Regions from separate parts of the Pontibacter rugosus genome, predicted to be linked through region 3. Evidence: riboswitches for the same ligand, from Rfam matches in the RefSeq annotation. Region 3 holds a riboswitch; each other region holds the start of a gene.
The links. Region 3 has a riboswitch for S-adenosylmethionine ahead of ACFQ2O_RS07470 (phosphoadenylyl-sulfate reductase). Riboswitches for the same ligand answer to the same signal wherever they lie in the genome.
Positions count from the first base shown of each region.

Region 1 (4,373 bases), on a different contig from region 3:
CCGATGCGTTTACCACTGTTGTTCTTCATAGTTTAATGCTGCTTTTAACTTGTCCTGTTGATAAAAATCTTTGATGGCCTCTGTCAATTGCTCAAATTCCACTAAAAAGCCGTCGTGGCCGTAGCTGGAGTTGATCAGGTAGAATGAGGAGCTTTCTACATGCTCATGCAAGAAATACTGCTCCTCCACCGGAAAGAGCAAGTCTGAATTTACACCTACAATTAGAGTCCGGGGCTTTAGCTGTGTCAGTGCTTTTTCAACTCCTCCCCTGTCGCGCCCCACGTTGTGCGAATCCATAGCTTTTGAAAGCAGCCAATAAGTATAGGCATTGAACCGCTGCGCCAGTTTTTCGCCCTGGTATACTTGGTAGCTGGCCGCCCTGAAATCTTCCGTTATACTATGCCCTGGCTCCTGCTGCGACTCGTTGTAAGTTTTATAGTGTCTGTAAGAAAGCATGGCAATAGCACGTGCCGTTTTCATACCTTCTTTACCTGCATTTGCTGTGCTGCTTTCCCAGCTCGGGTCCTGGCGAATAGCCATGCGTTGCGTTTCGTTAAAGGCAATACCCCACGGTGAGTGGCGTGCATTACTGGCCACATGCACCAGCCGCTCAAATACATCCGGCTGCACCAGTGCCCACTCCAGCGCCTGCTGCCCACCCAGCGAGCCACCAATCAAGGTATGGATGCGCTCCAGCTCCAACTCCTGCCGCAGCAAATCGAAAGCACGCACTACATCCCGGTTCGTGAACTGCGGGAATGTATGGAAGTATGGCTGTAAAGTTTTTGGGTTGATAGACAGCGGCCCGGTAGAGCCATAGCAACCACCAAGTGTATTGGCGCAAATCACAAACCACTCACGCGGGTCGTAAAACTTATCTTCTCCAAAAAGATCGCACCACCAATCGGTAAAATCTGAGCTGCCGGTAAGGGCATGGCACACCCACACAACATTGCTACGCTGAGGATTTAGCGTACCATAAGTGGTATAAGCCAGCTGGAAGCCCGGAAGTGTAGCTCCGGACTCCAGCTGAAACTCTTGTTGATGGTGAAATAACTGAGGTGTTGGCATAGTAATTTTAAACTGCGGCTGGCTCTTCTGCCTGTACTTTAGCAAAGGCTTGCGCTATATCTGCTTTAATGTCTTCTATATGCTCGATGCCTGCGGAAATGCGCAGCAGCGTTGGCTCCACGCCTGCGTTTAGCTGCTCTTTTTCTGACAGCTGCTGGTGCGTGGTAGAAGCAGGATGTATGATAAGGGTTTTGGCATCGCCCACGTTAGCTAAATGGCTAACCAGTTCCAGGCTGTTTACGAATTTCTCTGCCTGCTGCTGATCGCCTTTCAGCTTAAAAGACAATACTCCACCAAAGCCTCGCTTTAGGTATTTCTTAGCTAACGAATGGTATGGGCTGCTCTCAAGGCCTGGGTAATTTACACTCTCTACCTGCTCATGCTGCTCCAGCCATTCAGCCAGCGCCTGCGCGTTCTGCACCGTTCTATCCACGCGCAGCGAAAGTGTTTCGAGTCCCTGCAGTAGCAGGAAAGAATTAAAAGGGCTAATGGCAGGGCCAAAATCACGCAGGCCTTCGACACGGGCACGTATGGCGAAAGCTATGTTACCGAAAGGTCCGTCCGATCCAAAAACTTCCCAGAAGTTAAGGCCGTGGTAGCCTTCGCTTGGCTCCGAAAACTGTTTAAATTTGCCGTTGCCCCAGTTAAAGTTACCGCCGTCTACAATCACACCGCCTATACTTGTGCCGTGGCCTCCAATCCATTTTGTAGCAGATTCAACCACCACATTAGCGCCGTGCTCCAGCGGGCGGAACAAATAACCTCCTGCACCAAACGTATTATCTACCACCAACGGAATGTCATGCTTCTTAGCAAGTGCGGCAATGGCTTCGAAATCCGGAATGTTGAAACGCGGATTGCCGATGGTTTCTACATAAATGGCTTTCGTCCTATCGTCAATCAATTTTTCATAGCTTTCTGCCTCATCACTTTCAGCAAACCTTGCCTCTATACCCAGTCGCTTGAACGATACTTTAAACTGGTTGTAAGTACCGCCATACAGGTAATTTGTGGTAACAAAATTATCTCCGGCCTCCAGTATGTTGTTAAGAGCTATAAACTGCGCCGCCTGTCCTGATGCTACTGCCACGGCCGCCACACCACCTTCCAGCGCCGCAATGCGTTTTTCAAACACATCAGAGGTAGGATTCATGATGCGGGTATAGATGTTGCCAAATTCTTTGAGTGCAAACAGGTTAGCACCGTGTTCGGCGTTTTTAAAAGCATAAGAAGTAGTCTGGTAAATAGGCACCGCACGCGACTGTGTTGTTGGATCTATTTCCTGGCCTGCGTGTAGCTGTAGTGTTTCGAAATGCAATGCTTGTGACATAATTATGCTGATTTAATAAGGTTAGCTTGGGAAAATATAAACTAAAAGAAAGGATGCTGTTGAGCCGCAAAAAGCCTGATTTGTTTACAGCGTAGCCATAGCAGCAGACTTAACATCTGCCACTAAGCCGTTCTGAAAACAGGATTTTTATACTTGGATGATCAACAACAGTAACACATGCTGCACATGGGCGTGCGCATGACAAATTGTTTAGCAGGAGCTAAATAAAGATTTTGCGACAGGTTATACCCTGCCGGTGCAAATGATACTACGAGTTGTGTTGGCTTAATTCCCTTGTTCATTTTCGTATCAATTTATATTCGTCCGGCACCCTGCCGAACTCAGGAATTAGCACCTTAACCACGGTAGTTAGGTTGCTAGCGCTTCATAGAGCCTGTCTCTCCACGCTTCTTTATAAATCAATATCCGCAAAAGGGACAATTGACTTGATGTTGCAATTATACGGGACGAATTTTTAAAAAGCCAAACAAAAACAACATTTTTTCACAACACATACTTTATCCTCCTGAAAATTAAAGCATTAGAGGCCATACATTATTTAACTATACTTGCAGCCGCTTGCATCAGGGTCTCTATTTATCTTTAAATCATGATTTTACATATTTGGTGTTCTGTGTTTTTGTGAAGAAAGCTTTATCTTAGAGCCTTAGGAGCCGGCAATCTGCTGGTAGTGCAGGTGAAATTTTATTGAGCGAGCGATGTCCCATATCTATATCAGCCATAGTATAAGCCACCAGGAACAACCTGGCCCCCTCTCCCTGCATGCCCTGCACCAGCAGATACGCGAGGAGTTGGAGCTTGCTTTTCCAGATAGCTATTGGGTGGTGGCTGAGATAGCACAGGTAAACGTAGACCGCCGCAAAGGCCACTGCTACCTTACCCTGGTAGATAAAGGCGACGATGCCCGGCAAATGCTGGCACAGGCCCGCGCTACTATCTGGGGCTCGCGTTACCAGATGCTGGGCCGCCACTTCGAGGAAAAAACAGGCCAGCCGCTGAAGGCAGGGCTAAAGGTGCTGTTGCAGGCAACAGTGCGGTTTCACGAGCTTTATGGCCTTAGCCTCGACATTACCAACATTGATCCCAACTATACGATCGGTGACCTTGCGCGCCAGCGGCAGGAAACCTTGAAGCGTTTAGAAGCTGAGGGGCTGATGGAGGCGAACAAGGCGCTAGAGCTGCCGATGGTGCCGCAGCGCTTGGCCATTATCTCCTCTGCCACGGCTGCCGGTTTCCAGGATTTTGTGCATCAGCTGCAAAACAATAGCTACGGCTATACCTTCAGCACAACGTTGTTTCCGGCCACTGTGCAGGGCAACGAGGCTCCGGCTTCTGTAGCCAGTGCTTTTGCCAAAATCAGCAAGTATAAAGATCAATATGATGTAATCGTGCTGATTCGTGGCGGTGGTTCCCAGACAGACCTAAGCTGCTTTGATGACTATAAGATAGCCGCATCCATCGGAAAATCTCCGTTGCCGGTGCTGACGGGTATTGGGCATGAGCGCGACGAAAGTATAGCCGATTTGGTAGCGAACACGCGCCTGAAGACACCTACGGCCGTAGCGGGTTTCCTGATTGACAGGTTCAGAGCTGCCGAAGAGTACAGCGAAAGCTTGTTCGATAGCATCCGGATGTTTTCGGCACAGCAGATGAAACTGGCACATGACCAGCTGGAGCGCCTCAGCCATCGGGTAAACAATAACACCAAACAGATATTACAGGCACGAAAGGATAAACTGGAGATACTCTCCCGCGGATTGCTGCTTAAACCAAAGTCCTACATCGAAGCGCAGAAGCACCACGTAAGTAACCTGGAAAAAGACCTTAACTCCGAAACAAAAGATTTGCTATACGAGCAGGAGCGGCTGCTGCAGGAGCTATCGGTGTGCGTGGAAGGCAAAAGCCAGCGCTACTTGCACATGAAGGAGCACGAGCTGAACCACCTGGTGCA
Region 1 covers NZ_JBHTLD010000009.1:1,287-5,659, forward strand. Annotated here, with positions in the region: gene ACFQ2O_RS02085 (homoserine dehydrogenase) at 1-29, opposite strand, end outside; gene metX (homoserine O-acetyltransferase MetX) at 10-1,071, opposite strand; gene ACFQ2O_RS02095 (O-acetylhomoserine aminocarboxypropyltransferase/cysteine synthase family protein) at 1,079-2,401, opposite strand; SAM riboswitch class I at 2,713-2,822, opposite strand; gene xseA (exodeoxyribonuclease VII large subunit) at 3,121-4,373, shown strand, end outside.
Region 1: it holds a riboswitch for S-adenosylmethionine, as region 3 does, so the genes downstream of both, ACFQ2O_RS02095 (O-acetylhomoserine aminocarboxypropyltransferase/cysteine synthase family protein) here and ACFQ2O_RS07470 (phosphoadenylyl-sulfate reductase) in region 3, are expected to answer to the same signal.

Region 2 (4,373 bases), on a different contig from region 3:
GGCACACAGCGCGATACCCGAGGACGAGGCCTCGCGGCCTTGAGCGCTCCAAAGTATAAAGTGAAACGACAGGTAAGTGGGAGCTGGAGGATGAAAGGCAGCTAGGAAAAATAGCTTGTTTCAAGCTACGACATACAGTCGCTATGGAAGTATGGCCGAGGCTGTACAGGTATGGCTCTGCGAGCCAGTAGAGCTGAAAGCTCTACACCAAAGAAGGCACTAGCTGCAAGCTAGCGCCAGCATGTATGAACTTGCTTTACAGAAAAGATATGGGACAAGATAAGGCTGCGAGCTTGTGCCAGAGAGGTTAGTTGCAAACACATATGTTACCAATACAGCCGATGCTTGCGCCAGGTAAGTTGTAGAAAGCAGCAACGGAAAGTATGGCTTTCCAAGCAAGTGGAGTCACAAACCCTACACCACTTTAAGACACGAGTTAGAAACTAATCCCAGCGGAGGGAGCAGGACGATAACAGCAAACAGCAAAGATAGCTTAATTGAATATTTTAAGAACAGAGGCTATGAAAGCTTATACTTCTTTTACATATACTTCTGATACAAATTATATAGTATAACCTTATCCTTTTCCGTCAGAACATCATTAACCTCATCCTGAACAAAGTGCAGCTTAAAGGCACGAATGGCAGCAGGCAAATCACGGGTGTCAAAGCCGATGATGCGTAATGCCTCTTTAGGATTGAATATAAAAGGTATGGTAGAGACTGTGTCTTGTGGCTGTAAGATAATGGCTGGGGCCGTACCAGTGCTATCTGAAATGACGATAGGAGCAGCTGGTTGTAAATACTTTTCTAGTATGCCTTCATCGTACCACAAGCCATAGCCGTGTTCAGCTAGTTTCTTCCACGGAAATGTGTGGTTAGGGTCGTTTTTGCGTGTAGGAGCAATGTCGGAGTGGCCGATAAAATTAGCTGTTGGTATGTTATACGTTTTCTTCAGCATGTCCAGCACCTGCAGCAAGCTAGCAGTCTGAGCTTCCGAGAAAGGTTCAGCGCCATTATTGTCCAGTTCGATGCCAATGGAAGAGGAGTTAAGGTCTGTGTCGTTGCCCCAACGTGCAGCCCCGCCATGCCAGGCCCGGAGGTTATCGTTTAGCATGTGGTATACTTTGCCGTCGCGGCCAATCACATAATGAGCACTAACTTGTGTGCTGGGCTGGGTGAAGGTGTTCAGGGTTTGCTCCGTAGAGTTTTGTGCGGTATGGTGAATGACTACAAAGTTGGGCCGCCGCATACTGAAATTAGTTGTTCCCACCCAGTAATCACCTTGCTTTAGTTGCTCTTCTCCTGGTGTAAGGGCAGGTGTTACCCGTAGCTGTTTAGCGAATGCCTTCACCTGTTTATGATGGGCTTTATTGGTGCTGGCATAGGGGTTAGGTGTGCAGGCAGTGAGCGTGGCACAGGCGAGCAGTACAGATAAAAGGGCGGAGGCGTTATACTTCATGATCATCATTTATACGCCTCAAGCTATACAAATTACCTTTATCAACGCAAGCAAAAATTGCAAGAGCAGCATGCATTAGGCTATCTTGAGTTAGAAAACCTGTACTGATAGTTTGCTTTTTTGATTATCGTGACCTTACCTTTGTGCCATCTTTATGCAAGATTTATAAAGAAGAGGGGAGAGAGCAGGCTCAGAGAACCTCTAGCAACCACGGCTGCTGCCGTAAAGGTGCTAACACCTGCCCAGGTTTGGGAACTATAAATTATTCCAATGCGCGTATTACTTCAAGCTTCTATTTATCCGGTTTATACTTCTGTAACAGCCCTTGTAAACGGTTGTTGTTGCTGTTGTTAAAACTTTCTCGCAACTAAGGTTGCCTATTATCCGCCTGTTCCAGGCAAAGCAATCAATGTTTTTTAACTAATATTAAGCTGGTGGTACAGGCATGCCTTGTGCGCTCACCAGCTCCTCATTTTCATGAAACAGATCAAACAGACAGGAGGCTATGCCTTGCTGCCCTTCCTGGTTTTTGTATTCACCTTTTTAAGTGCAGGAATTCTGCTGGATGATTTCTATGCGCTTCCAGCACCTGTGGCGGTAGTGCTGGGTATAATTGCAGCTTTCTTCATACTTCGCGGCTCCGTAGAGGCCAAAGTGGAAGCACTTATCCGTGGTTGTGGCGATACCAAGATTGTAACCATGTGCCTTATTTACCTGTTGGCTGGTGCCTTTGCCACTGTTACCAAAGCCGTAGGCGGTGTAGATGCTACTGTAAACCTGGGCCTGAGTGTGTTGCCGGTGCAGTATTTAGGCCTTGGCGTCTTCTTGCTGGCAGCGTTTTTATCTACAGCTACAGGTACTTCGGTAGGGGCTATTGTAGCGCTGGGGCCGATTGTGGTAGGGCTGGCAAACCAAAGCCATACTTCGTTGCCGCTGTTATTGGGCACGCTGCTGGGGGGAGCTATGTTTGGTGATAACCTGTCTTTTATTTCTGACACCACTATTGCCGCCACACAAACGCAGGGATGCAGCATGCGCGATAAATTCCGCGTTAATATCCTGATAGCCGGACCCGCTGCGCTGGTTACACTGGTGCTGTTGTTGATTACCGGCCTGGCAACACCGGCAGTACCTGGTGCGCTGCCGGCGGTGCAGGAGGGTTACTGGTTACTGGTTTTACCATACTTGCTGGTAATCGCGCTGGCCATTTCAGGTATGAACGTGTTTGTGGTGCTCACGCTAGGCACCCTATCTTCAGGTGCACTAGGGTTAATTAACCATCAGCTGGATGTGCTGCAGTTTAGCCGCAGCGTGTACGAAGGCTTTACAGGTATGATCGAGATTTTCCTGCTCTCTATGCTGACAGGTGGCCTGGCGCAGATGGTAAGTGAGGCCGGAGGGATAGCCTTCCTTCTGAAAAAGATCAGCAAAGCGACAAAAGGGTATACATCTGCACAAGCAGGTATCGGAGCCTTAGTAGGTGGAACCAATACGGCTATTGCTAATAATACCGTTTCGATCGTGGTAACAGGTGAGGTTGCCAAAGAGATCAGCACCAAGTATAGCATTGATAAGCGAAAAACTGCTGCTATTATCGATGTATTTGCCTGTGTGGTGCAGGGGCTGCTACCTTATGGTGCACAAATTCTGATCCTGCTCAGCTTTACGGAAGGCCAGCTTTCATTCATAGATGTATGGTCTTATGCCTGGTACATTTACTTGCTGCTTGTCTTTGCACTGTTAGCCATTTACACGCCTTTCGTGGATCATTTTCTGGCTAAAGAACCAGCGGATGAAGCTACAGTGGCTGCTTTATAAAGGTCAATTTTGAAAAGGGGAGACACTGGCGGTCATTCTATTGTCTCTCCCTTTACTACCTCCTCCGCTGGCGCTAGCTTGCAGCTAGTGCCTATTATGGTGTAGAGCTTCCAGCTCTACTGGCTCGCAGAGCCATACCTGTACAGCCTCGGCCGTACTTCCATTGCCGCTGCTTTCTGCTTCCTCGAACAAGCCCATTATGGCCTCGGGCATCACGCTGTGTGCCTGAAGCTGCTCCTGAATGAAGAAAGGGAGGTGTTTCTGCATTGCCGCATGTACAGGGCTTATACTTTATAAATGGAAACTATACTTGTTAAATCAAGCCTCGTGATTTCAGCTCCAAATACTTGTTGATGGTATTAACCGTTAGTTGCTTAGGTGGTGTAAGTATGGCGTGTATACCATGCTGCTGCAGCTGCTTTACAATTTGTCGCTTGTCAAAATCAAATTTTTGGGCGATTGCCTTGGTGTATACTTCCGCTGTGTTATTAGCAGGCTTCTCCAGCAGCGCATGCAGTTCTGTGTTTTCAAAGAAAATGACTACCAGCAGATGGTGCTTCGCTAAAGCTCGCAAGTACGGCAGTTGGCGCTGCGCGCCGTTCAATGTCTCAAAATTAGTGAAGAGCAGTAACAGGCTGCGTTGTTTTATTTTACTACGTACCGTAGCGTACAAGCGCTCATAATCTGTTTCCTGGTACTTGGTGCGTTGGTTGTATAGTAGCTCCATAATGCGCCTTATCTGGTCAGATTTGCGCTGGGCTGGCAGCAGGTTACTTATTTTGTTAGAGAAGGTGATGATGCCTGCTTTATCCTGCTTTTTCAGGGCGATGTTGGAGATGACAAGGGAGGCGTTAATGGCATAGTCCAGCAGGCTTAGTCCTTCAAAAGGCATTTGCATCACACGGCCTTTGTCAATCAAACAGTATACTTGCTGCGATTTTTCATCCTGGTAACTATTCACCATCAGGTCTGCCTTACGGGCAGAGGCTTTCCAGTTGATAGTTCGTTGGTCGTCTCCGGCTACATAAGGCCTTATCTGTTCAAACTCGGAGCTATGGCCAATTCGACGTACTTTCTTCACGCCAAACTCCTGC
Region 2 covers NZ_JBHTLD010000095.1:7,993-12,365, forward strand. Annotated here, with positions in the region: gene ACFQ2O_RS11420 (N-acetylmuramoyl-L-alanine amidase) at 541-1,461, opposite strand; SAM riboswitch class I at 1,622-1,725, shown strand; gene ACFQ2O_RS11425 (Na+/H+ antiporter NhaC family protein) at 1,939-3,279, shown strand; gene ACFQ2O_RS11430 (hypothetical protein) at 3,364-3,546, opposite strand; gene ACFQ2O_RS11435 (DUF58 domain-containing protein) at 3,593-4,373, opposite strand, start outside.
Region 2: it holds a riboswitch for S-adenosylmethionine, as region 3 does, so the genes downstream of both, ACFQ2O_RS11425 (Na+/H+ antiporter NhaC family protein) here and ACFQ2O_RS07470 (phosphoadenylyl-sulfate reductase) in region 3, are expected to answer to the same signal.

Region 3 (4,373 bases):
CCTGACATTTTATGCCATAATGCCTTTTTACCTGCTGGCTCAGCTTTGCTTCAAGTATACAGGCCCAACCCAGACCAAAAAAAGATTCAGATCAAGCGTAAGTCTGCGGGGCATGCTGCTGCTTAACTACCTGCTTCTGTTAATGCTGGTCATCTGCGGACTTGGGGTGCAGCAAGCAGGTTTAACTACGCCAGCAGATGCTACTGCTGCTCCAACATTAGCCGGGTTTAACCAGGAAAGTATGGAGAACGGCGTCATAAAGTACAGCAATGCACATGCCCTAGTTTACCTAAAGCCGGTACAGGCGTTTTATTCCACAGAGCATCACCCCCTCATCTGCTGGGAAGGCAGCGGCTATAAATTCAGAAATGTACAAACGCTACAGTTAAAGTCAGACACTGTATATGTTGGCGAACTACAAAAAGGAAAAGACAAGCTGTATACCGCCTGGTGGATGGACAATGGCAAGCATAGAACAATTGAGCAACAGGACTGGCGATGGCGTATGCTAAAAGGAGAACCTCCGTTCAGGCTGGTCAACCTCACTGTGGCGCATAAAGCAGAACTAGCCCCGTCCATACTTACTCTGCTGCAAAAGCAGGAGCAGGATAGAATTGCGTTAAACACTTTATAGGTTGCTCTATGTGGACAGGAGGGACAAGTATACTTGATATTAGTTCCGCCTGAAAAAAAGGTAGGCTTGTAATGCGCTTACACTAAGCCACCTTACCAAGTACTATAAGTTAGCTTAGTATCAAACCGACCATCGGTAATAGTCATTTTCTTGGTATCGTCGCTGTAGTGTTCCAGCACACCTTCAAATTGGCCAGATACAATATGGTTTACAGTATCTAATTTGGTGATGCTAACAGTAAAAGTGGAGTTGCTGCCTAACTGGTAAAAGTCGTTCTGGCTCATGTCAACCACAAAGCTGGCATTGTCTTCCTGCCCTGGCTTAAGCTGGTAGGTGCCGGTGGCGCTGATGTTTCTGCCGTGCAGGCTGAACTGTTGCGAGATGTTCTTCTTTTTATCGTTGTAGTAGGCCGATAGAACAAGCGAACGGGAGCCATCCTGGTTTTTGTGCAGCCTGCCCTCCACCACATTATCGTCGCAAACAGACCAATTGCAGATGTCCCCCTGATTAACCCATACTTTGCCATCTGCTTTAAAGCCAAGGTTATTGCGGGCATCCTGCGTGACAGGCGGCAGGCTCAGCTCAGAGTCTTTGTCGCAGGAGCTTATACTTGTAATAAACAGCAAACACAGCAGCAGGTGTAGGAGATTGCGCTTCATAAACAACAGCTAAACAATTAGATAAAAAGGCATCTAAAGTAGTGCCTTTTTATCCTGTTCAGAAATACTTTGACATAATTTTCGTGAACAATGAAACCGCTTATGACTGAGCTTTCTGTCACCCCTCCACCTAGTTGCTGCTTGCCGCGTACCCAAGCTATACAACATCACTAAGCATAAACAGCTGCAAAATTTACGTATCAAAATAACCTATCACTACTCAACCTAAACCCATGCTCCTTTCGTTTAAATACCACGTTTAACTTAAGTGTTGAAGGACTATGAACACCCTACCTGTCAACTGGCTTACTGAGGGGCTTCTGGATTTTGAGTACAAGAAGTACCTGCTGCTGGCTTATCTGAAAGCTGCCAAGAATGAATTTGGAAAGCAGCGCCTCTACCCTATTTTCTCGGACCTTATTATGCACTACCGCAACCTGCAACAGGTTAAAGAGCACAAGCAACTCGTCTATGAAAAATTCCCGCAGCGCATCAGCCGTGCCGATTTTGAGAAACTAGAGCTGGTGTATGAGAAAATTGTGGAAGATGACGAGACCATGCAGCAGATAGAAGAGATCATACAATATGCCACACCCCTTTTCAGCGACACCTTGCAAGAGGGTAAGGAGCTATATGATTTTGTAGAACGCCACCTGGAAATTAACCCAATAGGCATTACACCTATGTACCACAACGAAGGCTATTTGTTCCTTGACACTTATACAGGCAAAGAAACACTGGTATATATGTATAATATTACTGTTTTCGAGAACACCTATGAAAAGTATAGGGGGATTCATACTACACACCTGCAAACGGTTAGGCGTGGGCTGGCAAAAACACACGAGCAGCTAAAAGTAGAGCTGATAAAAGAACGACAGCAGTTACCGAATCCTGCTACCTTCCTGGCTGTGGCCAAGGTACCTATGTCCTTAGAGCACTCCCTGTTGCCTATAGCAAAGCGCTCACTTGTAAAGTATGTTACCCGACTGGCAGCATAGGCCGTACTGCCTCTTATAAAGCTTCTAAGAGTAAGGGTGATAGGTTCGTACTATAACTTTGCCACCGTTTATTGCGTTGTGAGGCGTGTATCAGATTTGAATGGCTGTTTTACAATATTTTACACGTAAAACTTATACATCTCAGAAAAAGCCGTATTTTTGCATACAGAACACCAAAGGACGTTACGTCTGTAATAAATTTATAAAGAAGAGGCGAGAGACTAGGCTCCACGACCCTCTGGCAACCTCCAAAATGGTAAGGTGCCAATTCCTATCCCGGTGTGGCCGGGGCATATAAATTAGAATAGCAATGCAAACCTACTACTCAACATCAGCAATCAGAATGGCAGGCCGTGGTACAGCCACCGCTTATGTTGCCCTTTTCACAACATCTGCACAGCTAAAGCAGACTTGTTGTTGCTGTTGTATGTGCTAGTGCATAGCACCTCCCCCACAAATGTTTCGGTTCAGGAGCTAACCTCCTATAATCTTATCTTCTTGTTATAAGCCAAGATTACCCGTCAGGCTGCTTGTAAAGCAAACGGCATGGTTGTGGCTCTAAACCGAAAACCAGATTTACCAATTCAGTTTTCAAGAGATTAAAGTATACCCCATGGATTTATCACAAGATTTGCTGGCAAAGCTCGATACCTTGCGTACTGCCCTGTCTCAAATTCCGGCTGAAGAGGGCTTACGTATTCTGGCGCAGGAATTCCAAGGCAGCATCGCCTTTTCCTCCAGCCTTGGTGTAGAAGATCAACTCGTTACGCATTATATTTTTGAAAATAACCTGCCGATACGGGTGTTCACACTGGATACAGGCCGCCTCTTTAACGAGAGCTATACCCTGCTGCACAAAACCAACAACCACTACGGCAAAAAGATAGAAGTATACTTCCCGAAGCATGAGGCGGTAGAGCAGTTGGTAAACGAAAAAGGCCCCATGAGCTTCTACAACTCCATCGACGACAGAAAACAGTGCTGCTACATCCGTAAGGTGGAGCCACTGAACCGCGCCCTGCAAGGAGTGAACATCTGGGTGACGGGTATCCGCGCAGATCAATCAGGTGCGCGCCAGGACCTGCAACTGCTGGAATGGGACGAAGGCCACCAACTGATTAAGTATAACCCATTGCTGGACTGGTCGCTAGAGGATGTAAAGGATGCTGTAAAAACGCTGAACATCCCATACAACCCGCTGCACGACAAAGGCTTTGTAAGTATAGGTTGCGCCCCTTGTACCCGTGCCATTGCTGAAGGCGAAGACTTCAGAGCCGGCCGCTGGTGGTGGGAAGACAACTCCAAAAAAGAATGCGGCTTGCACGCGAGATAAGAGTTAAGAATTAAAAATTCAGAATTAGGGATGATGCTTTATGAAAGGACAGATACAGACTCTACCACTTCATAATTCAATCATTCGCTCATTCATCTATTCAAAATTATGACAAAGAGATATCTGGATTACCTCGACCAGTTGGAGGCAGAAGCCATCCACATCATGCGTGAGGTAGCGGGGCAGTTTGAAAAGCCAGCCCTGCTCTTTTCGGGCGGCAAAGATTCTATTACACTGGTACGCCTGGCTGAGAAAGCCTTTAGACCGAGTAAATTCCCGTTCCCGCTGGTGCACATCGACACTGGCCACAACTTCCCGGAAGCCATCCGCTACCGCGATGAATTAGCAGAGCAGCTGGGCGAGAAACTGATCGTGCGCAACGTGGAAGACACCATCAAACGCAAGAGCTTGTCAGAGCCGAAAGGCCGCTACGCCAGCCGAAATGCGCTACAGACGCATACCCTTTTGGAAACCATCGAAGAGTTTGGCTTTGATGCCTGCATTGGTGGTGCCCGCCGCGACGAAGAAAAAGCCCGCGCCAAAGAGCGCATCTTCTCTGTTCGTGACGAGTTTGGCCAGTGGGACCCGAAACGCCAGCGCCCGGAGCTGTGGAACATCTACAACGGCCGCATCACAAAAGGCGAAAACGTACGTGTGTTCCCGATCTCAAACTGGACGGAACTGGACGTATGGAATTACATCAAACGTGAAGGCATTGAATTGCCGAACATCTACTACACACATGA
Region 3 covers NZ_JBHTLD010000048.1:6,107-10,479, forward strand. Annotated here, with positions in the region: gene xrtN (exosortase N) at 1-634, shown strand, start outside; gene ACFQ2O_RS07460 (hypothetical protein) at 727-1,293, opposite strand; gene ACFQ2O_RS07465 (hypothetical protein) at 1,575-2,294, shown strand; SAM riboswitch class I at 2,492-2,595, shown strand; gene ACFQ2O_RS07470 (phosphoadenylyl-sulfate reductase) at 2,908-3,627, shown strand; gene cysD (sulfate adenylyltransferase subunit CysD) at 3,736-4,373, shown strand, end outside.